Regions from separate parts of the Arthrobacter sp. AOP29-A2-19 genome, predicted to be linked through region 1. Evidence: predicted binding sites of a transcription regulator. Region 1 holds the regulator's gene; each other region holds the start of a gene.
What was found. The regulator LexA, encoded in region 1, represses DNA repair genes until DNA is damaged. The targets are predictions, from matches to a motif close to TCGAACANNTGTTCGA.

Region 1 (10,287 bases):
CGAGGCCTTCGCGGAGGCGTGGGTCCGCAGCCGGGCCCAGTCGCGCGGCCTGGCCGGGGGGGCGCTTCGCCGCGAACTCCGCGACAAGGGCATTCCGCAGGACATGGCGGACCGCGCCCTCGAGCAGCTCACCGCAGAGGACGAGGACGCCACGGCGCGCGAACTCGCCCGCCGCAAGTTGCGCTCGGTGCCGCCCACCGGGGATCGGGACAAGTCGGTCCGCAGGATCGTCGGAATGCTGGGCCGCAAGGGCTACGGCCCCTCGGTGGCCTTCAGGGTGGCCAACGACGCGTGGGCCGAGCACGTCCTGGGCCACTAGCGCCGGGTCGGCCCGCGGCCGGGGATTCGGTACCCTTGAACGGTGAGTCTCACCATGCCCAACACCCCGATCCTGCCGGCCGACGGCGCCGCCGAGCGCACCTACGAAGTGCGGACGTTCGGTTGCCAGATGAACGTCCACGATTCCGAGCGCCTGGCAGGACTCCTGGAGACGTCCGGCCTGGTCCCGGCGGCCGAGGGGCACGGCGTAGCGGACGTCATCGTCTTCAACACGTGCGCGGTGCGCGAAAACGCCGACAACAAGCTTTACGGAAACCTTGGCCGGCTCGCGCCCATCAAGGAACGGCGCCCGGGGATGCAGATCGCCGTCGGTGGCTGCCTGGCGCAGAAGGACCGCGAGACCATCCTGCAGAAGGCCCCCTGGGTGGACGTGGTCTTCGGCACGCACAACGTGGGTTCCCTGCCGGCGCTGCTGGAGCGCGCACGGCACAACAACGAGGCCCAGCTGGAGATCCTCGAGTCGTTGGACGTCTTCCCGTCGACGCTCCCCACCAAGCGCGACTCGGTGTACTCGGGCTGGGTCTCCATCTCCGTGGGCTGCAACAACACGTGCACCTTCTGCATCGTGCCGAGCCTGCGCGGCAAAGAACGCGACCGGCGGCCGGGCGACGTCCTGGCCGAGGTCGAGGCGCTCGTTGCCGACGGCGCAATCGAGGTCACGCTTCTCGGACAAAACGTGAATTCCTACGGCGTCGAATTCGGCGACCGGTTGGCGTTCGGCAAGCTGCTGCGCGCCTGCGGCAGCATCGAGGGGCTGGAGCGCGTGCGCTTCACCAGCCCGCATCCCGCGGCGTTCACCGACGACGTCATCGACGCCATGGCGGAGACGCCCAACGTGATGCCGCAGCTGCACATGCCCCTCCAGTCCGGATCGGACAAGATGCTTAAGGACATGCGGCGTTCGTACCGGTCGAAGAAGTTCCTCGGCATCCTCGACCGCGTCCGCGAGCGCATCCCGAACGCCGCCATCACCACCGACATCATCGTCGGTTTCCCGGGCGAGACCGAGGAGGACTTCCAGGCCACCCTCGACGTCGTCGAGGAGTCCCGCTTCGCCAGCGCCTTCACCTTCCAGTACTCCAAGCGCCCCGGCACACCGGCCGCGGAGCTCGCGGACCAGCTTCCCAAGGCCGTGGTGCAGGAACGCTACGAACGGCTGACGGCGCTCCAGGACAGGATTTGCGCGGAGGAGAACGCGCTGCAGGTCGGCCGTCGCGTGGAGGTCATGGTCACCGCGCAGGCGGGGCGGAAGTCCAGCGAGACGCACCGACTGTCCGGCCGCTCGCGAGACCAGCGGCTGGTGCACTTCACGGTTCCCGATGGAGCGGAGCACCCGCGCCCGGGAGACCTGGTGACCGTGCCCGTGACCTCCGCGGCGTCGTTCCACCTCATCGCGGACCCGCGTGACGCCTCGGACTACGCACTCCGCCGCTCGCGGGCCGGGGACGCGTGGGACAGGGCGCAGGCAGAATCGTGCGGCGTGCCCGCGCCCGGCGGACCTTCGGGCGGCGGGGGAGTCTCGCTGGGCATGCCCTCGCTGCCTCCGCGCGCCTAGCCGGTGGGCGACGCCTCCGCGGCACGGCCGGTTGTGGCCATCGTCGGCCCCACCGGCACCGGAAAGTCGGACCTCGCCATCGCGTTGGCCCAGCGCCTGGGCGGGGAGATCGTCAACGGCGACGCCCTGCAGTTCTACCGCGGGATGGACATCGGCACCGCCAAACTCCGGCCCGACGAGCGCGGAGGCATCCCCCACCACCTCCTGGACATTCTCGACGTCACCGAGGAGGCGAGCGTCGCGCGCTTCCAGACACAGGCCCGATCCGCCTTCGACGACATCTCCTCGCGGGGCCTGCTTCCCATTCTGGTCGGAGGTTCGGGGCTCTATGTTCGCGCGGCGCTCGACGTGCTCGAGTTTCCCCCGACCGAGCCCGGGGTCAGGGGACGAATCGAGGCCGAGGCACGCGCCGCTGGCCTGGACACGCTGCGCGCACGGCTGCGGGCCGTCGACCCGGTGTCCGCCGAACGGCTCAACGACGAGCGCCGCGTCGTCAGGGCCCTCGAGGTCCACGAATTGACGGGCAGGCCCTTCAGCTCCTTTATGCCGGAGCGCACGTACGCCCGCCCCGCGGTGCAACTGGCGCTGGACCTCGACCGCCCGCTTCTGCACGGCCGGCTGCGCGAGAGGGTCCACCGGATGGTGCGCGGGGGGTTGCTGGAGGAGGTCAGGGAGCTGGATGCACGGGGCCTGCGCTCGGGCAAGACGGCCGCGCGCGCCATCGGGTACGCGCAGTTCCTCGAGGTGCTGGACGGGCTGGCCTCCACCGAAGAGGCCGCCGAACGCACCGTGGTCGCGACGCGGCAGTTCGCGCGCCGACAACTGACCTGGTTCCGCGCGGACCATCGCGTGAACTGGCTGGACGCCGCCTCCACGGGACTGGCGTACGAGGCCGAACGGATGGTTGCCGACGCCCATTAGGCTTGGAACATGAGCATCGACAACGCCGCCCAGCCGAACGCCCTCGCGGGACTGGCCTTCGCCAAGGGCCACGGGACGGGCAACGACTTTGTCCTGATCGCCGACCCCGACGGCACCCGCTTCCTCGCACCCGCCGACGTCGCCTTCCTGTGCGACCGGCATCGCGGCATTGGTGGCGACGGCCTCATCCGTGCCGTGAGGTCGGAGACGCTGCCCGAGGGCCTGGCCCTGTTGGAGTCCGATCCCCGCGCCGAGTGGTTCATGGACTATCGCAACGGGGACGGCTCGCTATCGGAGATGTGCGGCAACGGAGTGCGTGTCTTCGTCCACTTCCTCATCGCGGAGGGCCTCGTCACCCTGGCCGACGGGGAGGCGCTGACCATCGGCACACGGGCAGGCATCAAGACGGTGGCACGCTCCGCCGACGGCTATGCGGTGGACATGGGGCCGTGGGAGTTCGCTTCGCCCACGCTGGCGGAGGAGCGAGCCCTCGACGCGCTGGTGGAGACCGATGGCCTCGAGGTGGCCCGGCCCGCCCTGAGCATCAGCATGGGCAACCCCCACACCGTCGTGGCGCTATCGGAGGCCTCCGAACTCGAGCAGGCGGAGCTGCACCGGGCGCCGCGCGTGGATCCCGTCCCGGAGCACGGAACCAACGTCGAGTTCGTGGTTCCCTCCGAGCCGCTGGTCGACGCCGGAGTCGGCGGCATCCGGATGCGGGTGCACGAGCGCGGCGTGGGGGAGACGCTGTCCTGCGGGACCGGGGCGTGCGCGGCCGTTGTGGCGACGCGGCACTGGGCGGGCGGAGCGGTCGCGGACCGCTGGGACGTACAGGTTCCCGGGGGTGTGGTGGGCGTCCGCTTCATTACCGCGCCGGACGGGCGCGAGCACGTGGAACTCAGCGGGCCCGCCGCGATCGTCGCCCGCGGAACGCTCGCCTAGGACCGCAGGTCAACCAGTCGACTTGTCTACTGGTCTGTGCTGGTCGCGACAGGAGGCCGGGCAACGCGCAGCAGCCTGAAGGACTTGGACGTGGATGCGCGTTCGACCGCCCACTCGGCCGGCAGCTGGTCCCTCAGCCATGCCTGGAGCGAGTCCGAGCCAAGGTTCTTCTGCACCACCAGCCATGCCACCCCGCCGGGGGCCAGGCGGGGCAGCCACTGGAGGAGGATCGCGTGCAACTCCTCCTTGCCGACCCGGATCGGGGGATTGGACCAGATGGTCGCAAACTCCAGATCCGCCGGCACGGAGTCCGGCGTGCCCGCCACGACGTTCCCCAAGCCCAGGAGTCCGGCGTTCTCACGCGTCAGTTCGATGCTGCGCTCGTTGACGTCGACGGCGTACACGGTGGCCCCTGGCGACTGCAGCGCAAGACTCAGGGCGATGGGGCCCCAGCCGCAGCCGATGTCCAAGAGCGCGCCGTGCCCGGCGGGGGCCGGCGCGCCGGCCAGCAGGACCGCGGTGCCCTTGTCCACGCCGTCGGGGCTGAAGATCCCGCCGGAAGTCACCACAGTGCGGTCGGCGCCGCCAAGGCGCACCGTGACGGTCTTGCGCTTGAGCGGTGTGGACGGCTGTGCGCTGAAATAGTGGTCGGAACCCATGCAGGCAGGTTAACCGCCACCGCTGTTCCGCGGGAAATCCGCGGGGATGCCGAGCTGTGCCGGAAGGGCGCGCGAGAGGGCGACCCGTCCGTTCGCCCACCGGGGAACCATGGTCCAAATGACGGGGGTGGGGACTATTCTGGAAGGAACAATCCGCCAAAGGGGAACATGACCAATTTGAACCAGCCCAACCCGCAGGACCACGGCCTGAACGAGGACGAGATCCAGTCCGTGATCGACCGTATCCTGGCCGCGGACAACGCGGCCGCGAAGAAGTCCGCGGGCAAGCCCTCCGGCGGCGCCGACGGCGCGTTGTCGGGAGGCCGGGCACAGGCGCTGGGCTTGACCGGGCGCGAGCATTCGGAGTTCGACGGCGACCAGCGGGACCTTGAGGAGAGGCGCGCACTCCGCCGCGTTGCCGGCCTGTCCACCGAGCTGGAGGACGTCAGCGAGGTCGAGTACCGGCAGCTGCGCCTGGAGCGCGTGGTTCTCGCCGGCATCTGGACCGAGGGGACAGCCGCGGACGCGGAGAACTCGCTGCGCGAACTCGCGGCGCTGGCCGAGACGGCGGGCTCGGAGGTGCTGGACGGTGTGATCCAGCGGCGCCTGAAGCCGGACCCGGGAACGTTCCTCGGATCCGGCAAGGCACTCGAGCTCAAGGAGATCGTCGCCGCGACCGGTGCCGACACCGTCGTTGTGGACTCGGAACTCTCGCCGTCCCAGCGGCGCGGACTCGAGGACATCGTCAAGGTGAAGGTCATCGACCGGACCGCACTGATTCTGGACATCTTCGCGCAGCACGCGCAGAGCCGCGAAGGCAAGGCGCAGGTTGAGTTGGCCCAGCTCGAGTACCTGCTCCCGAGGCTCCGCGGCTGGGGCGAGTCCATGTCCCGGCAGGCTGGCGGTCGCGTCGGCGCGGCGGGCGGCGGCATCGGTTCCCGTGGCCCCGGCGAGACCAAGATCGAGCTGGACCGGCGGCGCATCCGCACGCGCATGGCCAAGCTGCGCCGCGAGATCACCGCCATGAAGCCGGCGCGGGAAACCAAGCGGGCCAACAGGAAGCGCAACACCGTTCCGTCCGTGGCCATTGCGGGCTACACCAACGCCGGCAAGTCGTCGTTGCTGAACCGGCTGACCGACGCGGGCGTCCTGGTGGAAAACGCGCTGTTCGCCACCCTGGACCCCACCGTCCGCAAGACGGAGACCGCCGATGGGCTGGGCTACACGCTGGCCGACACCGTCGGGTTCGTCCGCTCGCTGCCGACGCAACTCATCGAGGCGTTCCGCTCCACGCTGGAGGAGGTCGCCGACTCGGACCTCATCCTGCACGTGGTCGACGCGTCGCACCCGGACCCGGAAGGCCAGATCCACGCCGTCCGGCAGGTCTTCACCGAGGTGGATGCGCAGAACGTCCCCGAGATCATCGTCCTCAACAAGGCCGACATCGCCGACCCCTTTATTGTGGAGCGAATCCGCCAGCGCGAGCCCCGCCACGTCGTCGTTTCGGCACGAACCGGGGACGGCATACCGGAACTGCTGCGCATGATCAGCGAGTCGATCCCTCGGCCGGACGTGCGTCTGGAGCTCCTTGTGCCCTACGAGCGCGGCGACGTCGTCAACCGCCTCCACGGCTCGGACGCGGAAATCCTGGAAACCGAGCACGTGGAGCACGGAACAAGGATGGTCGTCAAGGTCCGCGAGGGCCTGGCGGCCGAACTGGAGCAGTTCGCCGTCCATGGCTGAGGTCGACGACGTTCTTGGACTTCTCGATGCTGCCGTCGAGGGAATGGGCGGACAGAACCGACCCGGACAGCACCAAATGGCGCAGAAGGTGTGCGAATCCCTCGAATCCGGCAAGCACCTTCTGGTGCAGGCCGGGACGGGCACCGGCAAGTCGCTCGCCTACCTGGTTCCCGCGATCGCCCACGCCCTCGAGTCGGACAAGCCCGTCGTCGTCTCGACCGCGACCCTTGCGCTCCAGGCCCAGATCGTAGGCAGGGACGTGCCGCGGCTGCTGAAGCAGCTGGGGCCACACCTTCCTCGGCCGGTCGACGTCGCGCTCGCCAAGGGGCGCGGCAACTACGTCTGCAAGTACAAGCTGGGTGGCGGGTATCCCGACGAGGACGAGGGCGCGCTCTTCTCCCTCGGCGACGACGGCGCGGCGAGGCCGCTGACGGCCGGGGCCGGCCCCGGCAGCGCGTTGGGCCAGGAGGTCGTCCGCCTGCGCGAATGGGCCGAGGACACGGAGTCCGGCGACCGGGACGACCTGGTCCCGGGTGTGAGCGACCGCGCCTGGCGGCAGGTCTCGGTCACGGCCATGGATTGCCTGGGGGCACAGAAGTGCCCCATGGCGGAGGAGTGCTTCAGCGAACTGGCGCGCAAAAAGGCGGCGGACGCCGACATCGTCATCACCAACCACGCCATGCTCGCGGTCGCCGCCTTCGAGGGTCTGGCCGTGCTTCCCGAATTCGATACCGTCATCATCGACGAGGCCCACGAACTCCAGGACCGTGTAACGAGTTCGGTGACGCGCCCACTGTCCGTCGCCCTCGTTAGTGCCGCCGCCTCCGCCGCCCGGAAGCACTGCGCCGTCAGCGTGGAGGCCCTCAACCAGGCTGGCAGGGCGCTCCAGCGCAGCCTCGAGGGAGTCCCCACCGGGCTGATGCCCTCCGGGCTCAACGCGGAGCAGGCCGCCTCCGTGGCGCAAGTCAGGGAGGCCGCTCGCGTGGCCCTCTCCGACTCGAAGCCCGCGCCCAACGAGACGGTCGACGGGGGTCGGCAGATGGCCCGCTCGCAGCTGGTCTACCTCGTCGAGCAATGCGACCGCTTCGAGTCCGCCCAGGACTCGCGGGAGGTCCTGTGGGCGTCCCGCCCCGGTGCCTTCACGCCCGGCCAAGGGTTCGTTCAGCCGGACGAATCGACACCGGCAACGCTCAACGTCGCGCCGCTGTCCGTGGCGGGACGCCTGCGGGAGGGGCTTTTCGAGGGTCGTACCGTGGTCCTGACATCGGCAACGCTGGCCATCGGGGCGGCCTTCGAACCCGTGGCCGGCTCGCTGGGCCTCCTGGGCGACGGTGCGCCGACGTGGACGGGGGTCGACGTGGGGAGCCCGTTCGACTATCCGCGCCAGGGAATGCTGTACGTCGCCAAACACCTGCCCAAGCCCTCCCGCAACGTCTCGCCCGAGGCGCTCGCGGAACTGGGCGACCTGATCCGCGCGGCCGGAGGCGGAACGCTTGCCCTCTTCTCGTCCCGTCGGGCGGCGGAGGAGGCCGCCGAGGCCCTGCGACCGGTCCTCGAGCAGGAGATCCTCTGCCAGGGAGAGTCGGGGATGGCCTCCCTGGTCAAGCGGTTCGGCGAAGAACGGGACACGTGCCTGTTCGGCACCATGACCCTTTGGCAGGGCGTCGATGTCCCGGGGCCCGCCTGCCGCCTGGTCGTGATCGACCGCATTCCCTTCCCGCGCCCGGACGATCCCTTGTCCACGGCCCGGAGCCGGGACGTGGCGCGTCACGGGGGGAACGGATTTATGGCGGTCTCCGCGAGCCACGCGGCGGTCCGGCTGGCCCAGGGTGCGGGAAGGCTCATCCGGTCGACGGCGGACAAGGGAGTGGTGGCCGTGCTCGATTCCCGGCTGGCCACCGAGCGCTATGGGAGTTTCCTGCGCGCGTCGCTGCCGCCGATGTGGGCCACGACAGACAAGAAGACGGTGCTGGGCGCCCTGGAGCGGCTAGCCGGCTCCTAGGCAAGCGCCCAACGGGTCCCCGCCGCCGGTACGCCGGCGGGCAGGGCCCGCTCCCCGGGCTAGAGGGAACGCATCACCGAGACGACCTTGCCCATGATCGTGGCGTGGTCGCCGAGTATCGGTTCGTACTGGCGGTTCTGGGGGAGGAGCCACGTGTGCCCGTCCCGCTGGCGGAACGTCTTGACCGTCGCCTCGTCGTCCAGCAGGGCGGCCACGATGTCGCCGTTCTGGGCGTTCTGCTGGCGGCGCACAACGACCCAGTCTCCGTCGCAGATGGCAGCCTCCACCATCGAGTCGCCGCTGACCTTGAGCATAAACAGTTCCCCGTGGCCGACGAGCTGGCGCGGCAGCGGCATTACGTCCTCGATGGTCTGGTCGGCCAGGATGGGCCCGCCCGCGGCGATGCGCCCCACCAGCGGCACCATGGCGGTGTCCGCGGACGTGCTCAGCTCGGAAACGGGCATGCCGTTGATCGCGGTCAGGTCGGCCTCGCCCGAGGCCGACTCCGTTTTGGCCCCTTCGCTGAGCGTCAGCGGCATCAGGATCTCCATGGCCCTCGGCCGGCGAGGATCCCTGCGTATGTAGCCGAGCTTCTCGAGCTGCGCCAACTGGTGCGTGACACTGGAAAGGCTGGCCAGGCCCACCGTGTCGCCAATCTCGCGCATGGACGGGGGATACCCGTGCGAGGCCACGGCGCGCTGGATGGTTTCGAGGATTTTCTTCTGCCGGATGGTGAGGCTCTTCGGCGCCTTTTTCGGCGCCGGATTCTCCGCTGTGCTCATGCTGTACCCCATCCTCGTTGTCCCGTCGCTGCGGGAGAGTTGCGCATTCTGTCGGTGGCCGGTGGTGTAGTCGATCCCACTGGCGGCTTATCTCAACGCTAGTGGAACGGGTACCTCTTTCAAAGGTTTGTTCGAACGTGTCTCGACATTCATCGTCTAGGCATGCTAAAACTGGAGAAGTAAAATTCGAAGATGCGTTCGAATGAAAGTTTCGAAGCCAAGAACTTCGAACACGGACGGATTCGAACCCCCGCATGCTGGGGGCCGAAGCAATCAGAAAGGCACGTCATGGTTCAGATCGCGCTCCCCGCAACTGTTCGCCCCGCGGCACGCCCCCATAGCGCCGGCTCCGCCGCACGGTCCGCGGTGGCCGTCCCCCATCTCCGCATCGTCGGCGCGGACGCCGAGCCCTCGTCGGGGCACACCACCGACGTTCCACGGCGTGTGCACCTGACGCGCCGCGGCCGTTTCCTGCTGATCGGGCTTCCGGTCATGCTGGGGGCCACGGCCCTCCTGGTGTTGCTTGGCGTCTTCACCGCGCCCGCCATGGCAGCCGGAGCCGGTGCGGCATCGCCCGTCGACGCCGCGGCGGTGACCGTCGTGGAGGGCGAGACGCTCTGGGCGCTGGCAGCCGAATTCGCGCCGCACCGCGACCCGCGAGAGATCATCGCGGAGATCGTCGAACTGAACAACCTTTCCGGCCCAACGCTGGTTCCCGGTCAGGAACTGTTCGTCCCGTCCGGTCGGTAGGGCCGCGCCAGGAGCGCGCCGCGCCGGCGAATGTTACCCGTGGACCGACGCGATTGGGGCGCCGATCGGTGCCGCACTAGAATTGTCCGGTGAGTGATCAGCTTAAGCGCCTGGCCAGACTGCCGCTTCGGGACAACCTCAGGGGACTCGAGCCGTACGGTGCCCCGCAGCTTGACGTGCCGATCCTGCTCAACGTCAATGAGAACACCCATCCCGTGCCCCCCGAGGTCAGTGCCGCGATCGCGGCCGATGTCGCGGCCTGCGCCCCGGGGCTCAACCGGTACCCCGACCGCGAGTTCACCGAACTGCGGCAGCGCCTTGCCGACTATCTCGGGCACGGGCTGACGGCCGACCACGTTTGGGCCGCCAACGGATCCAACGAAGTGCTGCAACACATTCTCCAGGCGTTCGGCGGCCCAGGCCGCATCGCCATGGGCTTTCCTCCCACCTATTCGATGTACCCGCTGCTGGCCAGCGGGACCGACACCGCTTACGTCCGGGGTGTCCGTTCCGAGGACTTCGGCCTCTCGGCGGAGTCGGCCGCGGAACAGGTTGCCGCCAGCGGAGCGAACATCGTTTTCCTCTGCTCGCCGA
Region 2 (10,287 bases), 350 kb from region 1:
ATAGACCAGTCGATGTCGCGCCACACGCGGGGCGCGATCAGGGCGGAAGACACCACGCCACAGATGTTGACCAGCAGGACGCCGGTGTGTGGCCCCAGCAGGATCACGAGGAACGGCGACACCAGCATCGCGAATCCCAGGCCGGCCACCCGCTGTGCCACGGCGCCGACGACGATCAGGCCAAGCACCAGCAGCAACATTCCGGAATCCACCGGCTCAGCCTACCCGTGCGGCAACGTTCACCCCGCCTGCGTACCTTGTTCATGCGGGCGACACCGTCCGTGGCGACGCTGGAGGGGTGAAGATCGCAGTCGTTGCCGAGTCCTTCCTGCCCCACATGAACGGAGTCACCCATTCGGTGCTCCAATTGCTGGCCCACCTCCGCCGCGAGGGCCACGACGCCCTGGTGATCGCCCCGGCGTCGTCCTGGGCCGGTCCCGCCTGGGCGGCCCATCCGGCGCCGGATTCCGTGGAGGGCTTCGACGTCGTCCGCCTTCCCTCGCTGGCCCTCAACGGCTACCCGAACGTGCGCGTCGCGGCCGGCACCGTGGCGCGCGTCCGCCGCCTGCTCGCCGCCTACTCCCCCGACGTCGTCCACGTCGCCAGCCCCTTCGTCCTGGGTTGGCGGGCCGTTCAGGCGGCCGAGCAGTTGGGTCTCCCCACCGTCTCCGTCTACCAGACGGAGATTCCCGCCTATGCCGGCCGCTACGGCGCGCCTTGGCTGGAACAGCTCCTGTGGACGCACCTCGGCGCCATGCACGGCGCCTCGACCCTGAATTTAGTGCCCAGCACCTACTCCATGGCCCAGCTGCGCGACGCCGGAGTGCCGAGGGTGCGCATGTGGCGGCGGGGCGTGGACGCCGTGCGGTTCCACCCCTCGAAGCGATCGGAGGCGCTGCGCGCGAAGTTGGCGCCCCACGGGGAGCGGCTGATCGGGTTCGTCGGGAGGCTGGCGGCGGAGAAGCAGGTGGAGGACCTTGCCGCCTTGGACGCGCTGCCGGGGGCGCGGCTGGTGATCGTGGGCTCGGGGCCGCTGAAGGACCAACTCCGCGCGCAGCTCCCCAACGCGCACTTCGCGGGATTCCTCGGCGGGGACGAGCTCGCGGAGACGGTCGCCTCGTTCGACCTGTTCGTGCATCCGGGCGAGTCGGAGACCTTTTGCCAGACGATCCAGGAGGCCATGGCCGCCGGTGTCCCCGTTGTGGCGGTCGGACGCGGCGGACCGCTGGACCTGGTCGACTCCTCGCGCACCGGCTGGGTCTACGCCCCGGGCGACCTGTCGGATCTGGCCGCCCGGGCGTCGGACCTGTTGTACGACGACGCGAAGCGCGCCGCGTTCGGGGACGCCGCCCGCGAGGCGGTCCGGGGGCGGACCTGGGAGGCCCTCTGCGACGAGCTGCTGGGGCACTACCGCAGGGCCATGGACGTCAAGTCCCGCCAGCTGCACGCCGAGGCCCTCGGCTACATCGGACTGTAGACGAGGGCCTCGGCGGGGCGGGCGACGGCGCGCGGGGACCGCTCCCTGGATGCGCTGCCTAGACGCGGGCGGGAACCGGCTTGAGGCCGAGCTCCGACGTCGGAATCTTGTATGACTCCCGCGCGGTCAGGGCCGATCCGGCGGAAATCAGGGCGATGATGGCGGTGAAGATGCTGATCCTCACCCAGCCGCCCTCCTGGATGCCGCCGAGCGCCGCGACGATCGACGGCGCAAATCCGGCCATCAGGAAGCCGAGCTGGGTGCCGATGGCGAGGCCGGAGAAACGCACCTTGGAGCTGAACATCTCGGCGTAGAAGGATGGCCACGTGGCGTTGGCGGCCGCGTAGGCGAACGAGAACACGCAGATGGACAGCGCAAACTGCAGCAGCGTGTTGCCGGATTCCATGGAGAGCAGGTAGAACGGCATGATCACGGCGCTCATCAGGGCGCCGTAGATGAAGACCGGCTTGCGTCCGATCCGGTCCGCAAGGCGGCCGAAGAGCGGCTGCGTGAACAGCGCGACCACGTTGCCCGCGACGACGAGCCACAGCGTGATCGACGAGTCGACGTCGCCGACCTCCTTGCCGTAGGTGATCGCCAGCGTGCCGTAGACGGTGGACACCGCGGCGATGAACGCGCACAGGACGACGCGCAGGACATCCCGCCAGTGGTTCTTCAGCAGCACCCCGACCGGCAGCTTGACGATCTCGTTGTTCGCCTTCGCGTGTTCGAACTCCGGGGTCTCGTGGAGCGAGCGGCGGATGAAGTAGGTGACGATCACAACGACGGCGGACAGCCAGAACGGGATGCGCCAGCCGATGCCGAACTTGATCTCGTCCGGGAGTGCCACGACGGGGATGAAGACGAGCGCCGCCAGGATTTGGCCGCCCTGGGTGCCGGTGAGCGTCCAGGAGGTGAAGAAGGAGCGGCGGTTGTCCGGCGCGTGCTCGAGCGTCAGAGAGCTCGCTCCGGCCTGTTCGCCCGCGGCGGAGAGGCCCTGCATCAGGCGCGCGAGCACCAGGAGGATCGGTGCGAGCCAGCCGACCTGGTCGAAGGTGGGCAGGCAGCCGATCATAAAGGTCGCGGCGCCCATCAGGATCAGCGTGAACATCAGGACCTTCTGCCGGCCGATCCGGTCTCCGAAGTGGCCGAGGATCACGGCGCCGACGGGGCGGGCGATGTACGCGAAGCCGAAGGTGGCGAGGGACATCACCGTCGCGTTGGCGCCGGCATCCGGGAAGAAGACGGTCGGGAAGATCAGGGCCGCTGCCGATCCGAAGATGAAGAAGTCGTAGTACTCGACCGCACTGCCCATGAAGCTGGCGAGCGCGGCCCTGACGGGGGTGCGGCCCTTGGTCGAATCCACGTCCGGCGACGACGGCGTCGCTGGGCTCTCGTGGGTCATGGTCTCTCCTTGGTCTGGGGCACGTGTTGGGGGAACGATGTGCCTCTGAATATTCGCTGTGTACGCTATCCGCACAGCTGTACGGAAAGCGTACAATTGGGTCTAGAGTAGAGCTACGTCACACCCCTTGGCAATACCGGTCACATATGTGTCCGGGGAATAGGACACACGGTGAGCACTTTTGGAGAGTCGTATCTGGTTGGCCTGATCGGCGATGGCGTCACGCCGTCGCTCACGCCGCCGATGCACGAGGCGGAGGCCGACGCACAAGGGCTGCGCTACCTGTACCGGCCCATCGACCTCGCCGCCATCGGCCGGCCGGGAACCGACGTCGGGGAACTCCTGCGGGCGGGACGCGAACTCGGGTTCAACGCGTTCAACATCACCCATCCCTGCAAGCAGGAGGTGCTGGGCCACCTCGACTCGGTATCGGCCGACGCCGAGCGCCTGGGTGCAGTCAACACCGTCCTGATCCGCGACGGAAGGTTCCACGGCGAGAACACCGACTTCTCCGGCTTCGCGGGCGCGCTCCGGTCGGGCCTGGCCGACGTCGCGCTGGACCGGGTGGTGCAGCTGGGGGCCGGCGGGGCGGGAGCCGCCGTCGCCTATGCGCTTCTCGCGTCCGGCGTCCGGCACCTCTCGCTCATCGACCTGGACCCGGCGCGCACGCGGGAGCGCCGCGACGCCCTCGCCGCACTGTTCCCCGACCGCACGGTTCAGGCCCACTCCCCCGACGCGATCGCCGCCGAACTGGCGGCCGCCGACGGCTTTGTCCACGCGACCCCCGTGGGCATGCACCAACATCCCGGCATGCCCGTGGACCCGGCCCGCCTGGAGCCGCGGCACTGGGTCGCCGAGGTCGTCTACCGGCCGGTCGACACCGAACTCGTCCGCACCGCGCGCGGCATCGGTTGCCGCGTGCTCGACGGCGGTCACATGGCGGTGGGACAGGCCGTGGACGCGTTCCGGCTGATCACGGGCCTCGAACCCGACGCCGGGCGGATGCGCGCGCACTTCCTGGACCTGCTGGCGAAAGGGCTCTGACCATGCGCACGTCCATCGCGACCGTCTGCATCAGCGGGACCCTCGAGGACAAGATGCTGGCCTGCGCGCGCGCCGGCTTCGACGGCATCGAGATCTTCGAGCAGGACCTTGTGGTCAGCCCGATGTCCCCGGAGGAGGTCCGCGCGCTGGCCGACCGGCTGGGCCTGAGCCTGGACCTGTACCAGCCGTTCCGCGACTTCGACGGCGTCGCGGAGGATGTGTTGACCGAGAACCTGCGCCGCGCCGAGGCGAAATTCCGGCTGATGAACCGGCTGGGCGTGGACACCATGCTGGTCTGCAGCAACGTGGCGACTGCGACGATCAACGACGATGCGGTGATGGCCGCGCAGCTCCGCCGCCTGGGCGAGCTGGCTGAGACCTTCGGCGTTCGGATCGCCTACGAGGCCTTGGCGTGGGGCAAGTTCGTGAACACGTACCGGCACGCGCAGCGCATCGTTGACCTCGCGGACCACCCCGCCGTCGGAACATGCCTGGACAGCTTCCACATCCTCTCCCGCGGCGACGACCCCTCCGCCATCGAGGACATCGACCCCGCCAAGATCTTCTTCGTCCAGCTGGCCGACGCGCCCGTCCTGGCCATGGACATCCTCTCCTGGAGCCGGCACTACCGGGTGTTCCCGGGGCAGGGCGGGTTCGATCTGGCGACCTTTATGGCGCACCTGGTCCGGTCGGGATATGCCGGGTCGGTGTCGCTGGAGATCTTCAACGACACGTTTCGCCAGTCGAATGTGGAGCGGACCGCCGTCGACGCGCTGCGCTCCCTGCTGTGGCTCCAGGATCGGACAGCCGAGCTTCTGGCGCGCGGGCCCGCTCCCAAGCGTGCCGGAAGACCAGATGCCCGGCAGGCCATGGAGCTGACCTCCCTGCCGTCCGTCGAGGCGCCCATCGGCTTCGACTTCGCCGAGATACGCACGGACGCCCCGGACGACGTCGCACAGATGCTGGCGCAGCTGGGCTTCGAGTTCCGCGGCCAGCACCGTCGCAAACCCGTTCAGTTGTGGACGCAGGGCGCGGCGAGGATCTGCATCAACGGGCAGCGGGCCCGCGGGACCGCACCGACGATCTCGGCCCTCGGCTTCCAGGTCGCCGACCCCGACGTCGGCGTGAGGCGCGCGGTGGGCCTGAGGGCCAAGGCCGTGTCCCGGCACAACACCGCGGACGAGCAGCCGCTCGGGGGCGTCAACGCGCCGGACGGGACGGAGGTCTTCTACTGCCCGGCCGATCCGCTCCCGCGCTGGATGGGAGAGTTCGGGACGTTCGCTTACAGCGCGGGCCCGACGACGGCGGACGGCGGCGGCGAGGCCCGGCGTGCACAGGACTCCACGGACGGGGCCGGCACGGGACCGCTGATTCTTTCGGTCGACCACGTGAACCTTGCACAACCGTGGCAATCGTTCGACGAGGCCGTCCTGTTCTACGAAAGCGCGCTGCGCCTGGACACACGTCCGCCGACCGAGGTTCCCAGCCCGCTGGGACTCGTCCGCAGCCAGGTGATGCGCACCGCCGACGGTTCGGTCAGGCTGGCCCTGAACATCGTGCCGCAGGTGCTGGATTCCGTGGGCGAGACGCCGCAGTCGTATCCGGAGCACGTCGCGTTCCTGACGACGGACATCGTGGCGGTCGCCCGCAGGGCCAAGGCGGCCGGCATGGATTTCCTGCAGGTACCGGACAACTACTACGAGGACTTGGCCGCCCGGTTCCCGCTCCCGCAAGAGGACATTGCGCTCCTGCGCGAGCTCGACCTGCTCTATGACCGGGACGAAAACGGCGAGTTCCTGCACTTCTATACGGAGACGACGGGCGAGATGTTCCTCGAGGTCGTGGAGAGGCGCGACGGGTACGATGGCTACGGCGCGCCGAACGCGCCCGTGCGGCTGGCCGCCCAGTTCGAACGGAACCGCCTGCGCGGCGGCCAACGGACAAGAATCTAGGGAGAACGGTGGCTGAGGAGCTGCGGGACGACGGGCAACCGGACTACTACGTGAAGTCCGCGGAGAAGGCGCTGAGCGTGCTCTTGGCCTTCACGGCCGAGGAGCCCCTGCTCACCGTCACGCAGGTCGCCGAGGCCGCAGAACTCAGCCGCGCCGCTGCCCGCCGGTTCCTGCTCACCCTCACCGATTTGGGCTACTTGTCCATGGAGGGCAACGGCTTCCGGCAGACACCGCGCGTGCTGGACATCGGGGCCGGGTACTTGGCCGGCATGAGCCTGCCCCGCATCGCACGCCCCCACCTGACCGAGCTGGCCCACCGGCTCGACGAGACGGCAACGCTGAGTACGCTGGACGGCCAGGATGCGATCTACGTTGCCCGGGTGGCCGCGCCGCGCCTGCACACGGTGACCCTGAACATCGGCAACCGGCTCCCCGCGTGGGTGACGTCGATGGGCCGCGTGCTGGTCGCCGCCCTGCCCGAGGATGCGCGCGAGAACTTCTACCGCGAGACGGTCCTGACCAGCTACACCAGCAACACGCTGGGAACCATCGAGCTGCTGCGTGCCGAGATCGAGAAGGTCCGCAAGCAGGGGTGGAGCCTGGTGTCCCAAGAGCTCGACGACGGACTGCGCGGCCTGGCCGTGCCGGTGCGCCGCGGGGACGAGGTGGTGGCGGCACTCAACATCTCCATCCAGGGCGGCCGAGTGGGCAAGGTGTCCATCGAGGACGAGCTGGTTCCCGCCCTGCGCGAGACCGCCCGCCGTATCGCCGAGGATTTTGGCGGCCGCACGCACTAGCGCGGGCACGGCCCAACCCTTGTATTGGCATTGCTGTCGCGGTGGATTCTCGGCCGGCGTTCCGCTCATTTTTCCCTGTGGATAACTCTCCGCCGACCCCTTTTTCGCGTTATGATGGATTTACACAGAATGTAAACATTCAACGCATGGGGGCCTCATGAGCTCGATAGCACCACGCCATGTTCGGGCCGCGCTGGCGGTTGCCGCCGCCGGATGCCTGGCGCTCACGGGTTGCTCGGGCACCCCGGGCGCCAATGGCAGCCCGACGTCCGCCGGGTCCTCGAGTGCGTCGCAGTCAGGCTCCCCGTCGCAGTCGGCAAGCGCCAGCGCAAGCGCGCCCGCCACCCCGGAGCCGGCGACCTCGACGTCCCCCGCGAAGAACATCGCAAAACCGAAGATGCCCAGTGAGGCGAAGGAATTCTCGAAGGACGGCTACGAGGCCTTTGTCGACTATTGGTTTGCGGCGCAAAACTACGGCATGGCTACTGGGGATACCGCACCATTGGAGGCAGCATCGATGGACAGGTGTGGCATTTGCGCGGAGCGTGCCAAGACCATGAAGCGCGCCTACATTGATGGGGCGTGGATCGTGGGTGGTGACATCCAGTTATTGCGGTTCTATTCGCCGCTACAGAAGGACGCTCAGAACCTATACCAGGCGGCCATTCAGTTTCGTGAGTCAGCCAGCCAACCATATTCCTCCGATGGAAAAGCCGCACGCAATGCACGAACAGAAGCGACGACACACGATCTGAACGCTCATGCCACATATACAAAGTCGGGCGGTTGGCAAATGGCAGCAATCGTCGGCGACGAGTAAGACGCGATACGACGAATGGACTACTCAAGTGCAGCACGCACGATCGCCGGACTAGTTCTTGCAATGGTGTTCAGCTTTACGATTTCGCCCGGCTGGGCGGCTGCTACCGTTCCGAGTGACCCAGCAAGCGTCGGTTTTGCGGGCGACCAAGCGCACGTCTCCGACTCCGAGCAACCCAACTACATTGAACCTGGGTCACCTCCATTGGATTCTGCCGAGTCCGTGGCCCGTCCAAGCGCAGATGGCAATCAAACTCTTACGACTTGGGCTCCATACTGCGCGAATGTGAGTACGGGCAACGTGGACATCAGTTGCATGGCGATGTTTCAAACGCGCTGCGGAGCTAATGAGGCTTTCGTCTCCTATTACACATACACGCGCAATAATCCGACACTTACGCCCACCGGACGCCAAGGATGCGTGGGCGGTGACGCTGCCACACCTGACGCTGCAGCCGGTGTAGAAGATCTTGTCATTCTGACTGCGGCCGCCTTTCAGTCACTGCCCATCCCCGGCTCAACCATCGAGATGCAGCCGGATGGATTCTCACTCCGCAACGCCCACACGAACATCTACGCATCGTCGGCCACCCGCACACTGTCTACGACAATCTTGGGTCAGTCCGTGGCCGTTCGCGCAACTCCATACGAGTACCGATGGACCTACGGCGACGGCTCGACGCGCACAACAACAACACCAGGGGCGCCGGTTTCTGGCGAACCCTTCGAATCGGAGACGGCAACCAGCCATGTCTACACGGAAACCGGTGACTATCCCGTTGGGTTGACCACGGTCTACAGCGGTCAGTTCTCGGTCTCCGGGGGCCCATGGATGCCCGTCGCAGGCCTCGCCACGGTGCCAAGCCCCACCGTCGAAGTGAGCGTCTGGCGGACCAAGAAGCTCCTCGTGGACTCGAACTGCCTCGAGAATCCGAGCGGGCCAGCGTGCGCCTCGCCGTTCGACGAGTAGCCACGGTCCCACTCAGACGAGGACGTCGAACTCGGTCAGGCCGGCCCGCTCACCGTTGATCTGCACCTCCAGCGCATGGCGCCCCGCGTAGTGGACGCGCGTCGTCATCTGCCGGAAGGCGTGCAGCTTGCGCATGGACCTGGTCTCGCCGGGATCAAGCTCCACGGTTGCCAACTTGAAGACCTTCTCCGCACGCAATCCGCTGGCCTTCACGTAGTGCACCACATAGTCGACCGCCAGCCGCGCCGCGGCGTCGCCGCCATTCGTCACCGTGAAGGCGAACTCCAGGCTCGACGGCAGCTCCACCTCGCTGGCGGAGAGCGCCAGGGGTCCAACCTCGATTGTCGCGGGACGGAACCCCAGCAACGCCAAGGCCCCCGGATGCGCCTTCTTGACCAGTGTCCGCAGCCCGTGGCGCACCACCCAGTCGGCATACGGATCGCCGTCCTCCAACCAGCGGGAGGCCGTTGCCACCACAAGGTCCGGCGCGTGGCGCGCCAAGTCGTTCAGGTGGTTGGCGACCGAACGCCTCACATACTCGCTCGGATCCGACCTCAACCTGTCCAAGACGGGAACGGTGGCTTCCGGCCGGGTCAGAAGCTCCGGCACGCGCACCGCCCACGGGAGGTAGCTGCGGGTTCCCTCGCTCGCCAAGCGCCGCACATGTTCGTCCGCGTGGGACGTCCAACCCGAGATGATGCCAAGAGCCCGGTCCAGATCCGTGCGCAGTAGGCGCCGAATGGGAAACTCGGATGTCAGCCGCGGCGTGAAGTCCCTCAGGAGGAGCAGGCAGTCGTCGAAGGCTCCCTCGGTCCCGTCCGCCAGGGCCATCGTGACCACGGCTTCACCGGCCGGCCAGACCATCCACCCGGTGAAGGCCTCGTCCGCCAGCGCGCGCCTGCACAACGCCGCTCCCTCCGCGTAGGCGTCGGCCGCGGACCCTCGCCCGCCGGCGCCCACGAGATCCTCGACGACCGCCGCCGCAACGACGTCGGCCCGGGCGCGGATCGACAGCCCGTCCAGCCGTTCGGCCGCCGTGCGAACCCCGTCCCAGGCGACACCCGGCGCGGCACGCCCCAGCACGGATCCCAAGGCCTCCACCGTCGCCGGCCCCAGCAGGTCATCGATCGCGCCCATGGGCCGCCTTTCGGTTGCTTGTTGTGTCGGAATTGGCTTCGCGGTCCTCAGTCATCGCCGCCACCGTTCGTCGTGCCCTTGGGCTCAACGTCAACAGGCTTCAGCAGGCGGGGCAGGACCACCAGCAGAAAAAGCACGATGACCGCGACGCCGCCGCCGACATAGGCGGCGGCCGTGGGCCCGAGCATCACGTCGACAATGAAGCCGACGCACGCGCTCACCATCAACCCGACGCACACAACGGCGACCTTTACGATCCGGTGCCCGTGGGCCACGGTTGTGGCCTTGACATGCTTGCCGAACAACCGCCGGTGGATGGCAACTGGTGTGGTGATCAAGCCCGTCAGCACCGCGGAGAAGGACAGCAGGACAACGTAGTAGCCCTTCTGGAACGAATCGAGATCCTCGAAACGACTTTGGAACGGGAGTGTCATCAGGAAGGCGGTGATAATCTGCGCGCCGGTCTGCATTACGCGAAGTTCCTGCAGCAGATCGTTCCAGTTGCGGTCCAGCTTTTCCTCGAAAGTCTCCGACCTTCCCCGCGACTCGCCCCCAACCTGATCGTCCGTATCCATGGGGACAACGTACCTGAATACGGGTGAATCCAGCCCGAAACCTTGAGTCCGTATGCTGTCACCATGAATCCCCACCCGTTCGACAGAATCACCTCCGCCGAGCTTCGCCGC
Region 3 (10,287 bases), 1.2 Mb from region 1:
GCGACCAGCGTGGTGGCCGAGCGCGCCACCAGGTTGGGGACAAAGCGGTTCATCGTGCCGACCAGCCACGCCATGGCGAGTCCCAGCACCACGGCGCCCGCGGCGGCCACGAGGAAGTTCGGGACGACCTCCCAGCCCACGTGCCCGCCGCTGACGGACGCCGCGACCGCAGCCTGGAAAATGACGATGGCGATGGCGTCGTTGAAGAGGCCCTCGGTCTGCAACACGGTGATCAGCCGCCGGGGCATCTTGACCTTGCCGGCGACGGCCTCCACGGCCACGGGGTCCGGCGGCGCCACCAGCGCGCCGAGGGCGATCAGGGCGGGAAGGCCAATGGAGGGCACGATCGCCCATGCGACGCCGGCGACGACTGCCGTGGTGGCGGCAACGAGGAGGACGGCCAGCAGCACCAGGGACCGCCAGCGGAGCCGGAAGACGGACCACGAGCTTCGTTGCGCGGCGGCGAAAAGCAGCGGGGGCAGGAAGAGCGGGAGGATCAGCTCCGGGTTGATGTGGACCTCGGGGATGAAGGGCAGGAAGGCCACGAGGGCCGAGAAGACCAGCATCAAGACGGGATAAGGAAGCCTGATCCTTTCGCCAAGGCCCACAACGAGGACCGTTCCGAACAGCAATCCGACGAGCAGGATAAGGAATTCCATGTATTTGTGCCCCCTTTGTGCCATTTTCCCACGCTGTTCGAACCTCCCTTCGCAGGGGTGCGCAAAACCGCCCGTGTGTGACGCCACCACACGCCCCGCAGGGACACTTTCTTGCGGGGCGGGACGGCGTTAGAACACAGGTTCACTCTGGCGATTTTTATTAGAACAGGATTTCTAGTACGCTGACTGGGCCGGCACGTGAGAAGGCCGGCACGCAGTCCTCCCCGGCTGCGTTGGGAAGCGGGCGCGCCCCGCCCGGTCACGGGCGGGGCAACGTCCCTTGAGGGGCGACAGTGAACAAGTACGACGTCGAGAAGTCGCTGAAGACCATCCATGAGACTGACCGGGCACTCACGGCCCAGCGCCGGGCGAAAGCACAGCAGCCGGAAACGGCCTCGCCGGCCCAACGGCAGATCAAGCCCATTCCACGGCGGCGCCACCTGTTGCCCAACGAGTTTCCCCCGGAATTGCACCCGGACGACTGGGAACCCGACGACGAGGGGGACAGGGGCCCGGCGGTTGGACAGTTCCCGACGGCGGGTTCCCCGACCGCCCGCCGGTGGCGGGACGACTTCTAGAGGATCGCGGTCGCGTTGGCGGGCGAGCCGACCAGCACGATGCGTTCGTCAGCGGAAACCCGACGGAATCCATCTCACTGACGTCCCCGGTGGAGTCGTCGTCGCGCGGGACGCTGGAGGCGCGGGTGCCCGCGTTGCGCCATTCGGCGCGCCGCTTGGCCGACCTCCTGGCCAGCACCATGTACTAGCCGGGATCCACGGGACCACGACAGGGGCCCCAGCCGAATCAACGGCTGGGGCCCTGCGTCATCACTCGCACCTCCATGAGGTGCTTCCCACGCTAGTGGGCCATGCTGGGGGGCGCCTGTGCGCAGCGTGGGAGGATGCCGCCCGGATCCGGCTCAGGTGTACCAAGTGGGCGCCGGGACCTGGTTCAGCAGGACGTACTCGCCGACCTCGCGCTTCTTGTAGGCGATCGGGTCGTGCAGGCTGTGTGTCCTGAGGTTTCGCCAGAAGATGTCCAGGCCCACCGACCCGGCGGAGGCCCGGGCGCCGGTCAGCTCGAACACCTTCGTCGCCACCTCCAGGCCGTCGTCGACAATCCGCAACTTGCCCGCGGCGATCCGCACGGCGATCTCGCCGCGGCGGCGCTCGGTGAGCTCATCGCGGGGCGCGTGCAGCACCGCGCTGATCTCGGCCCCGGCGGCGTCGAGCAACGCCTCGTCGGCCCAGAGCTTGGACTGCAACTCGCCATAGCCCTCCAGGAGGTACCACTCCTCGCTCGCCCGCTCCTTGTTGTCGCCGCCGTACGGCCATGCCCGGGTCGAACTGCGCGTATAGGCCGACGCCGTCTCCAGGGCACCCTGCGCGATGCCCAGATAGAAGTTCGCGAACACCAACTGGATGGCCGGGACATTCAGGGTGTTGTAGGTCAGGGGTTGGAACACGCGGTCCGCGAAGCCGGCCGCCGAGGCCCAGTCGACGCGCACGTCGCGGATCTCCACGGAGCCGGACTCCGTGAGCCGCTGGCCGAGGCTGTCCCAGTCGCCGGCGAAGACAATCCCGGGCTGGGCCGTCGGCACGATCGCGAAGACGTGTGTGTCCGTTCCCTCCAGGACACCCTCGAGCACGGTCAGGTCCGAGATCTGGCCCCCGGTCGAGAACGACTTGCGGCCGGAGAAAACGAGCTCGTCGCCCTCTTCGCGGATCGTCAGGTCCGAATCCCGTGGGTTCACCGCGCCCCCGAAGAGGAAGTTGTTGCGTGTGTAGAGCTCCTCGACGGCGGCGATCTGCGCGTCGGTGCCAACGAGACGGGCGGCCCACGCCCAGAGGTAGTGGTAGCCGAGAACTTGCCCGATCGACCCGTCGCCCCGGGCGACGGCGCGGATGATCCTGTAGGCGGTGGCCCAACTCTCGCCCGCCCCGCCATGCTCGCGCGGGCCGAGCAGCGTGACCAGGCCCGACTCCTTGAGGAGACGCACCTCTGCGTGGGGAGCCGCGTTCGCGCGGTCCCGCTGGACGGCGTCGACGGCAAGGACGTCGGCAACTTCCTTGGCCCGGGCGAGCCACTCGGCGGCGTTTCGGGGCGTTGCCGCGTCCCGCCAGCGGTCGGCGAAACCTGCTGTCACTGAATCCGTGGTTGTCACGTTCGTACCTCTCCGGTTGGTTCATGGGGTGTTGGAGTGGGCGCCCAATCGCAACAGTAGGAGAGCGTGCGGGCCCGCTGGCCCGTGTGTCCCAGAATGACCCGCATTACCTGGAGTGACCTCCGCGGGTCCGCCCCGCGGAGGCAACTGTGACCCGGAATGACGCGAAAAGACGAGGGCCTCCCCCTCCGGTCCACACGCTTGCGCGGTGATTCGGCGGGGGAGGCCCTCGTCGTGTGTTGCGCCGGGCCGCGGCGGCTACTTGACCGCCAGCACGGGGCAGGGGGCCTCGAGGATCAGCTGCTGGGCCACGGATCCCAGGAACAGCTTCATCATCGGCGACCTGCGCCGCACCGAGATCGCGAGGAGCTCGGCGTTCGTGCGCTCGACGAGGTCCAGGATCTGGTCGGCGGCCTCCGCGCCGGCCCGATAGACGCGGAACTCGATGCCCGCCTCAGTGAGCTGGCGGGCGATGTCCTCCGCCTCCGCCTGTTCGCCGAGCGAGGGGCTCGAGGCCTGGTCCGAGCGGAACGAAACGACGTGGAGTGCCGCCGGATTCCCGGCCGCGCCCCGGTACACGGACTCACGGACCGCCTCGTCGAGCACGGACCGGCCCGCTTCGCCGCGCAGGGAGGCGACGACGATGGCGGTGGGTGCCGCGTCGACGGCTCCGGACTCGGCGACCACGTGGTCGCGGACGGGGGTGGAACCGGTGGTGGTCAGGAAGTTGGACACGGGATTCCTTTCGGGGTGGGGGCGGGTCAGCCGATGCCGATGGCGCCGACGAGCACACCGACGGCGAGCATCACGAGCGAAACCACCAGGGCCCGCCACAAGACCTTCTTATGGTGGTCGCCCAAGTCGACGCCGGCCAGGCTGACAAGGAGCAGGATGGCGGGAACCAGCGGGCTCTGCATGTGCACCGGCTGGCCGGTGATCGAGGCGCGGGCCATGTCGACGGCCGGGATGCCGTAGTGCGCGCCGGTCTCGGTGAGCACGGGGAGGATGCCGAAGTAGAAGGCGTCGTTGCTCATAAAGAACGTTGCAGGGATGCTGATGAGTCCGGTGATGACGGCCAGGTAGGGGCCCATGCTGTCCGGAATCACGTCGACGAGCCACACGGACATCGCGTCAACCATGCCCGTGCCGGAGAGCACGCCGGTGAGGACGGCGGCGGCGAGCACCATGGAGACGACGGCGATCACGGACGACGAGTGCGAGGCCAGCATCTTCGCCTGGTCGGAGACCCGGGGGAAGTTGACCACGAGGGCGATCGCGCTGCCGACCATAAACAGGTACGGCAGGGGGAGGATGTCCACCACGAGCAGGACCATGATGGTGACCGTCATCGCGAGGTTGAACCACAACAGCTTCGGGCGAAGCGTGGGACGGTTCGGATCCAAGACCGTGTCGGCCAAGCTGGAGCTCGAGGCCCCCGAGTCCTCGCGTTCCAGGACCGCGACCGAGCCGGAGCCCGCGGCCATGCCGGAGCCGCCGGGAACGCGCGGGGAGCTGGCGGTTTTGGACGATCCCGTGGCCGAGCCGGCGGGGTCCCAGCGCTCCGGGTCCTCGCGGCGCAGGCGGCGTCGCTCGGAGAGTCCCAGGGTCCAGGCGAACGCGAAGACCACCACAAGGCCGATGGCCAGGGCGGGAAGCATCGGAACAAAGACGTCGGAGGCGTCGACGCCGAGTGCGGCGGCGGCGCGGGCGGTCGGCCCGCCCCACGGGACGATGTTCAGGGTGCCGTTGGTCAGGCCGGCGACACAGGTCAGGACCACCGGGCTCAGGCCCAGGCGCTGGTAAACGGGCAACAGTGCGGCGGTGACCACGATGAACGTGGTGGACCCGTCGCCGTCGAGCGAGATCACGCCGGTGAGGATGGCGGTGCCGACGACGACCTTGGCGGGGTCGTGTCCGACAAGCCGTACGATGCCGGAGACCAGCTTGTCGAACAGGCCTACGTCGATCATCAGGCCGAAGTAGATGATGGCGAACATCAGCAGGGCGGCCGTCGAGGACATGTCCGCGACGGACTCCAGGACCATGTCGCCGATCCCGAGGCCGGCGCCGGCGAAGAGGCCGAACGCGGTGGGGACAATGATGAGTGCCAGGAGCGGCGTCAGCCGCTTGGTCATGATGAGCGCCATAAACGTGGCGACCATCGCGAACCCGAGTATGACCAGCATGGGTGCTCCTCGTCGTTGAGAACCGGGGGGATTCCGGTGTTCGGGGGGAAAGTGGGGCGGGCCACAGGCCTGCGTTCCAGATCACGTTACGGAGCCGCATGCGGGCGGGCGCGTTTGTGATGTCTTCGCACCGATCTACCCATTACGCCGATTAAGTGCGTTTTGCTCGCGGTGCTTCTAGTCTGGACGGGTGCGTAGCAATCGATCCTCCGGTAGCTTCACCCGCAGGATGATGCTGCTCCAGTTGGGAGTCGTGGGCGGCATTGTCCTCCTGTGCGTGGTGGCGGCCGGGTGGCTGACCATCGAGCGTGTCCACGACCAGGCGGAGCAGGAGGCCCTTGGCATCGCCCGCACGCTGGCCGCCGACCCCGAGATCCGCACGGAGGTGACCAGGCAGGCCGCCCTCGACGACCTGGATGCGCCGGCTTTGCGCAGCGGGCCCGTGCAGCGGGCGGCGGAGGCCGCGCGGCAGCGGACCGGGGCACTGTTTGTGGTGGTGACCGAGGACCGCGGATTCCGGCTCTCCCATCCGAATCCGGCGCTGGTGGGCGGCATGGTCAGCACCGAGCCCACGGCGTTGGGCGGGGGTGAATCGGTGTCGCGGGATCGTGGCACGCTCGGCGAATCGGTCAGGGCCAAGGTGCCGGTGTTCGGGACGGGGGACCGTGTGGTCGGCGAGGTGAGCATCGGCGTCGCCGTCGCCCGGGTCGACGTCGAGGTCCGTCAGGCGGTGCTGTCCGTGCTGGCCGTGGGACTGGTGGCGCTGGCGCTTGGCGGCATCGCGGTGGCCACCCTGGTGCGCCGGCTCCGGCGCATGACCCTGGGCCTCGAGCCGGAGGACATGGCGCAACTGGTCCGCGACCAGGAGGCCGTGCTCTACGGCGTGGACGACGGCGTCGTCGGTATTGGCCCGGACGGCCGGATCACCCTGCGCAACCGCGCCGCCCGGCTGCTGCTCGGGCTTCCCCAGCGCACCGACCCGCGCGACATCGTGGGACTCGACTTCCGTGGGGCGGGGCTCCCGGAGGGTCTGGTGAGCACCATCGAGCGGCGGCCCCCCGCGCCCGTCCGGCTCGAGTTGCCCGAGCGGGTGGTCGTGGCCAGCGTGCGCGAGGTTGTCCGCGACGGCACCTCGCTGGGGCTGGTGGTGATGCTGCGTGACGTCACCGCCGTCGAATCGCTGGGCAGCCGCCTCGATGCCGTGGAGACCATGGCCTCGGCCCTGCGCGCCCAACGCCACGAGTTCGCGAACCGTCTCCACACCGTGTCCGGGCTCCTGGCGGGCGGCGAGGTGGAGCATGCCCGCACCTACCTTGGCGAGATCATCGAGTCCGGTCCCCTCAAAGAGCCGGTCGCGAACATCGCCGCCGTCCAGGACACCTACGTCAGGGCCTTCCTCGGCGCCAAGGGTGTGCAGGCGCACGAGCGCGGCGTCGCGTTGCGCGTGGGGGAGGCGACGGCGATCGGCGGGATGGTAGCCGAGGCGCAGGACGTCACGGCCGTTTTGGGCAACCTGGTGGACAACGCGCTGGAGGCGGCCGTCTCGGGATCCGGCGAGGGCGGCCGGTGGGTGGAGGTGGACCTGCTCGGGGAGGGCGACACGCTGCACCTGGCCGTCGCGGATTCGGGGGACGGGGTGTTACCCGGATTCGATGCCTTTGCCGAGGGTGCCACGACCCGGCAGGGGGCGCCCGGTGCCGAACACGGCCACGGCCTGGGGCTGGCGCTCTCCCGTCGCTTGGCACGCCAGCGCGGCGGCGACGTGTGGATCGCGGACAGTGGCGGGGCCGGCGAAGGGGGAGCGGTCTTCTGCGCCAGGCTGCCCGGAGTGCTGTCCCCTCCCGACCGTCCCGGCCAACCTCCGACCGCGCCGCCGCCGACAAGCCACCCCAACGCACCCACAAACGAGGAGTAGCAAGATGAGTGTCCCGGACTCCGACATCCGCGTCCTGATCGTCGACGACGACTTCCATGTGGCGGCGCTGCACGCGGGCTACGTCGATGCATTGCCCGGCTTTGTCGCCCTTCCCCCCGTCCACGATGCCCGCATGGTTCCCCGCGTGGTCGCCGAGCTCAAGCCGGACCTCCTGCTGCTGGACGTCTATCTCCCGCAGGGGTCCGGCCTTGACCTGCTGGCGCAGCTGGACGTGGATGCGTTTGTGCTCAGCGCCGCCGCCGAGGCGCCGACCGTGCGGACGGCGATGCGGCGCGGCGCGCTGGCCTACCTGGTGAAGCCGTTCGAGCCCAAGGTGCTTGCGGCCAAGCTGCGGGGCTACGCCCGCTACCGTCGCCTCCTGACCGCCTCCGCCGGCCTTGACCAGGCGGAGATCGACAGGGCGCAGCGTGCCCTCCTGGCCGGGGAGGAGCCGTCGTCTCCCTCTTCCGGCGCGGCCACCGAGCAGGCCGTCCTGGCGGCCGTGGCCTCCGCCGGCGGCGAGGTCACCGTGGTGGAAGTGGCCGAGGCTGTCGGGATCGCGCGGGCCACGGCGCAACGCTACCTGGCCCAACTGGCCCAGGCTGGCCACCTGCGGCTTGACCTGCGGTACGGCAGCCGCGGGCGCCCGGAGCACCGCTACTCGGCGCGCGGATAGCAGGGAAGCGGCGCGACATGACTTGGTTGGCCCGGACCGGCCACCTGCGGCTGGACCTGCGGTACGGCAGCCGCGAGCGCCCGGAGCGCCGCTACCGGCGCCGGAGCTTCCCCCACATCCCCGGTGTCGGGGGTGCCATCCACATTCGAATTTTTGTTCCCATTTTGTCGGCGGCGACGCGTAGCGTGGAGGCATGTCGCAGGAACCGCGGGTGAAGCAGCCACTGGGGGTAGAAAGCCTCCGAGTGCACCCCGCCGCGTCACGCACCTTTGGGCGGGAGCTCGCTGCCGTCCAGGATGTGGCCGCTCGTTTGGCGATGTTAAGGTATTCGGATCTAGCTGCGTCGTCCCACGGCGCCTCTTGCAGCGGTGAGAGTGGCCACGCGCATCCCCAAGCCGCCCACGGCACCGCCAATACCAGCGGCCAGTGCGTCCCCTTCGACGCCGCCTCCGGGGCGATCGACTTGTTGCGTGCATTGGAACTGCTCAAGTCGGCCGCGTGCGCCGCGCAGGCGCGTCTCTCCGTGGGATTGGACGCCTCCGTGCGCGCCGCGAGGGCGTCGGCCGGGGTTCCTTTGGAGAAGCGTGGAGATGGCGTGGCGCATCAGGTGGCGCTGGCGCGGAGAGAATCCCCGCATCGGGGGCGAACCCATCTGGGACTCGCGAAGGCGCTGGTGAACGAGATGCCCCACACCTTGGCCGCTTTGGAGGCGGGCATGCTCAACGAATGGCGCGCTACGCTGGTCGTCCGCGAGACCGCGTGCCTAAGCGTGGAGGACCGCGCGCTGGTCGATGAGCAGGTCTGTGCGGACCCGGCCGTCCTTGACGGCATGGGCGACCAGACGATCAAGAACCGGGCCAAGGCCGCCTCCATCGCCTTGGATCCGCGCGCGGTGGTCAGGCGTGCCCGTCGAGCCGAATCCGAGCGGAGCGTGTCCTGCCGCCCCGCGCCGGACACCATGGTCTACCTGACCGGACTGTTGCCGGTCGCCCAAGGCGTGTCCGTCTATGCGGCCCTGTCGGCGGAGGCGGACCGCCTGCGAGCGACGGGGGACCCTCGCGGGCGCGGCCAAGTCATGGCCGACACGCTGGTCGAACGCGTCACGGGTCGCTCGGAGGCAGGAGCGGTGGACGTCTCAGTCCAATTGATCATGACGGATCGCGCCCTGTTTCAAGGCGACTCCGAAGCGGCACATCTCACCGGATACGGGACGGTACCTGCCCAGTGGGCCCGCGACCTCGTCCGGATCGGCCCAACAGGGGCCACCTCGCCGACGAATGCGGCTTCACAGGACACCGGTCGCAGGAACGGTTCGGCCATCCATCCAACAGATCCGGACGAGTTGAGAGTCAAGCCCGGGACCGCGCCGTGTCTCGAAGATCCAGCCGGACTTGGGGGCGGATCCAGAAGTAGCCCGCGACCCGCACTACCTGCCGCAATCCACAGCCGAATCTGGCGGCGGGGAGACGACGGCCGAGCCAGCTTCCGATGACCCGCCACTCCATCCCGATGGTCTGCCGCCGGATCCCGCTGACATGCCGCCGTATGTCAGGGTGTGGTTGCGCCGGCTCTACACGGAGCCGTCGACGGGAGAATTGCAGGCCATGGACTCCAGGTCCCGGATCTTCCCGGAGGGCATGCGCCGTTTTGTCGCCGCTCGGGACAAAACGTGCCGCACTCCGTTTTGTGATGCGCCGATCCGGCACCATGATCACGTTGTGCCCGCCGCCATGGGAGGAGCCACCGGAATCGAGAACGCCCAGGGCCTCTGCGAGGCCTGCAACTATGCCAAGGAGGCCGACGGATGGTCCGCGGAGCCAACAGCCGGCGAACGGCATGCGGTGGCATGGACGGCGCCGACTGGGCACCGCTACACGTCCACGGCGCCGTCACAGCCCGGGGCGCCGGCGCCCGGCCGGATGAACGGTGAACTGGTGCTGCACCGCGGCCGCCGCCGTCGGACCTTCCTGCTACAGCACCTCAGAACGCCGGCCTAGGCAAGCACATCAAACGGTAGTGGTGAGGGCGTCAGGCCGCCGATATAGGAAGGCGCAGATATGGCAAGCGCATCAGGCGGCCGGCCGGGGGCGTATGAAGCGGTCGGAGGCGCAAACCCCGTGCGCCTAGACCCCGGACGAGCTGCCGCGCCCGAGGAGCGCCTCCGCTGCCTTCCACGCGGAGATCTCGCAGCCATCGCGCAGCGCGAACCTCTTGTTGACCGGCGTGCCGTCCACGGTCCCGGTCACCACGGCGACCTGGGGCCCGCCGTAGACCTGGGTGCACCGCACGTTCTTGTTCGGCAGCGCAGTGAGTGCGGCCTCGCCGCTTTCGGTGAGGAACGCGCAGGCCTCCTCGGGGCTGGGGTGGTCCGTCCCCGCTGCGGGCGCTCCGTCCACGCACACCACCCGGTAGGTCGTGTCCACGCAGCTCCCGTTGGGCATCATTTCCACGATCACGTCCGTGGTGCCCTCCGCGGGCGATCCGCTCGGGCTGGACGGGCAGGGGCTCACGCTCGGCTCCTCCGGTGGGGTCGGCACACACGCGGACACGGCGAGCAGGGCCGCCATGACGCATAGAAACATCACACGACGCGGCCTGCGGTGAGCGGCCGGTCTCATGGTCGAGCGCTCCAGGCCCCGAAGGCGTCGATGGCCGCCAGTAGCCGGACGCGCAGCCCGGCGGAGCGT

Region 2: AC3ZJJ_RS10525 (shikimate dehydrogenase) is a predicted target of LexA. The motif match lies at 3,023-3,038, and genes of this name have one in related genera.
Region 3: AC3ZJJ_RS14490 (DUF222 domain-containing protein) is a predicted target of LexA. The motif match lies at 7,746-7,761, and genes of this name have one in related genera.

The regions. Positions count from the first base shown of each region.
Region 1 is NZ_CM176894.1:1,938,125-1,948,411, reverse strand. Features, by position in the region: gene AC3ZJJ_RS09030 (regulatory protein RecX) at 1-319, shown strand, start outside; gene miaB (tRNA (N6-isopentenyl adenosine(37)-C2)-methylthiotransferase MiaB) at 374-1,894, shown strand; gene miaA (tRNA (adenosine(37)-N6)-dimethylallyltransferase MiaA) at 1,928-2,815, shown strand; gene dapF (diaminopimelate epimerase) at 2,825-3,757, shown strand; gene AC3ZJJ_RS09010 (class I SAM-dependent methyltransferase) at 3,784-4,416, opposite strand; gene hflX (GTPase HflX) at 4,585-6,159, shown strand; gene AC3ZJJ_RS09000 (ATP-dependent DNA helicase) at 6,152-8,161, shown strand; gene lexA (transcriptional repressor LexA) at 8,221-8,943, opposite strand; gene AC3ZJJ_RS08990 (LysM peptidoglycan-binding domain-containing protein) at 9,232-9,693, shown strand; gene AC3ZJJ_RS08985 (histidinol-phosphate transaminase) at 9,783-10,287, shown strand, end outside.
Region 2 is NZ_CM176894.1:2,283,728-2,294,014, forward strand. Features, by position in the region: gene AC3ZJJ_RS10510 (sulfite exporter TauE/SafE family protein) at 1-212, opposite strand, end outside; gene AC3ZJJ_RS10515 (glycosyltransferase family 4 protein) at 299-1,477, shown strand; gene AC3ZJJ_RS10520 (MFS transporter) at 1,536-2,882, opposite strand; gene AC3ZJJ_RS10525 (shikimate dehydrogenase) at 3,054-3,926, shown strand; gene AC3ZJJ_RS10530 (sugar phosphate isomerase/epimerase and 4-hydroxyphenylpyruvate domain-containing protein) at 3,929-5,878, shown strand; gene AC3ZJJ_RS10535 (IclR family transcriptional regulator domain-containing protein) at 5,887-6,675, shown strand; gene AC3ZJJ_RS10540 (DUF6318 family protein) at 6,833-7,495, shown strand; gene AC3ZJJ_RS10545 (PKD domain-containing protein) at 8,120-8,464, shown strand; gene AC3ZJJ_RS10550 (DNA alkylation repair protein) at 8,477-9,601, opposite strand; gene AC3ZJJ_RS10555 (DUF6328 family protein) at 9,649-10,176, opposite strand; gene AC3ZJJ_RS10560 (MalY/PatB family protein) at 10,240-10,287, shown strand, end outside.
Region 3 is NZ_CM176894.1:3,147,351-3,157,637, reverse strand. Features, by position in the region: gene AC3ZJJ_RS14525 (Na+/H+ antiporter) at 1-659, opposite strand, end outside; gene AC3ZJJ_RS14520 (hypothetical protein) at 953-1,237, shown strand; gene AC3ZJJ_RS14515 (acyl-CoA dehydrogenase family protein) at 1,579-2,823, opposite strand; gene AC3ZJJ_RS14510 (universal stress protein) at 3,082-3,558, opposite strand; gene AC3ZJJ_RS14505 (CitMHS family transporter) at 3,585-5,009, opposite strand; gene AC3ZJJ_RS14500 (sensor histidine kinase) at 5,200-6,924, shown strand; gene AC3ZJJ_RS14495 (response regulator) at 6,929-7,600, shown strand; gene AC3ZJJ_RS14490 (DUF222 domain-containing protein) at 7,794-9,092, shown strand; partial or broken gene AC3ZJJ_RS14485 (HNH endonuclease) at 9,151-9,342, shown strand; gene AC3ZJJ_RS14480 (hypothetical protein) at 9,319-9,597, shown strand; gene AC3ZJJ_RS14475 (SSI family serine proteinase inhibitor) at 9,724-10,110, opposite strand; gene AC3ZJJ_RS14470 (3-methyladenine DNA glycosylase) at 10,215-10,287, opposite strand, start outside.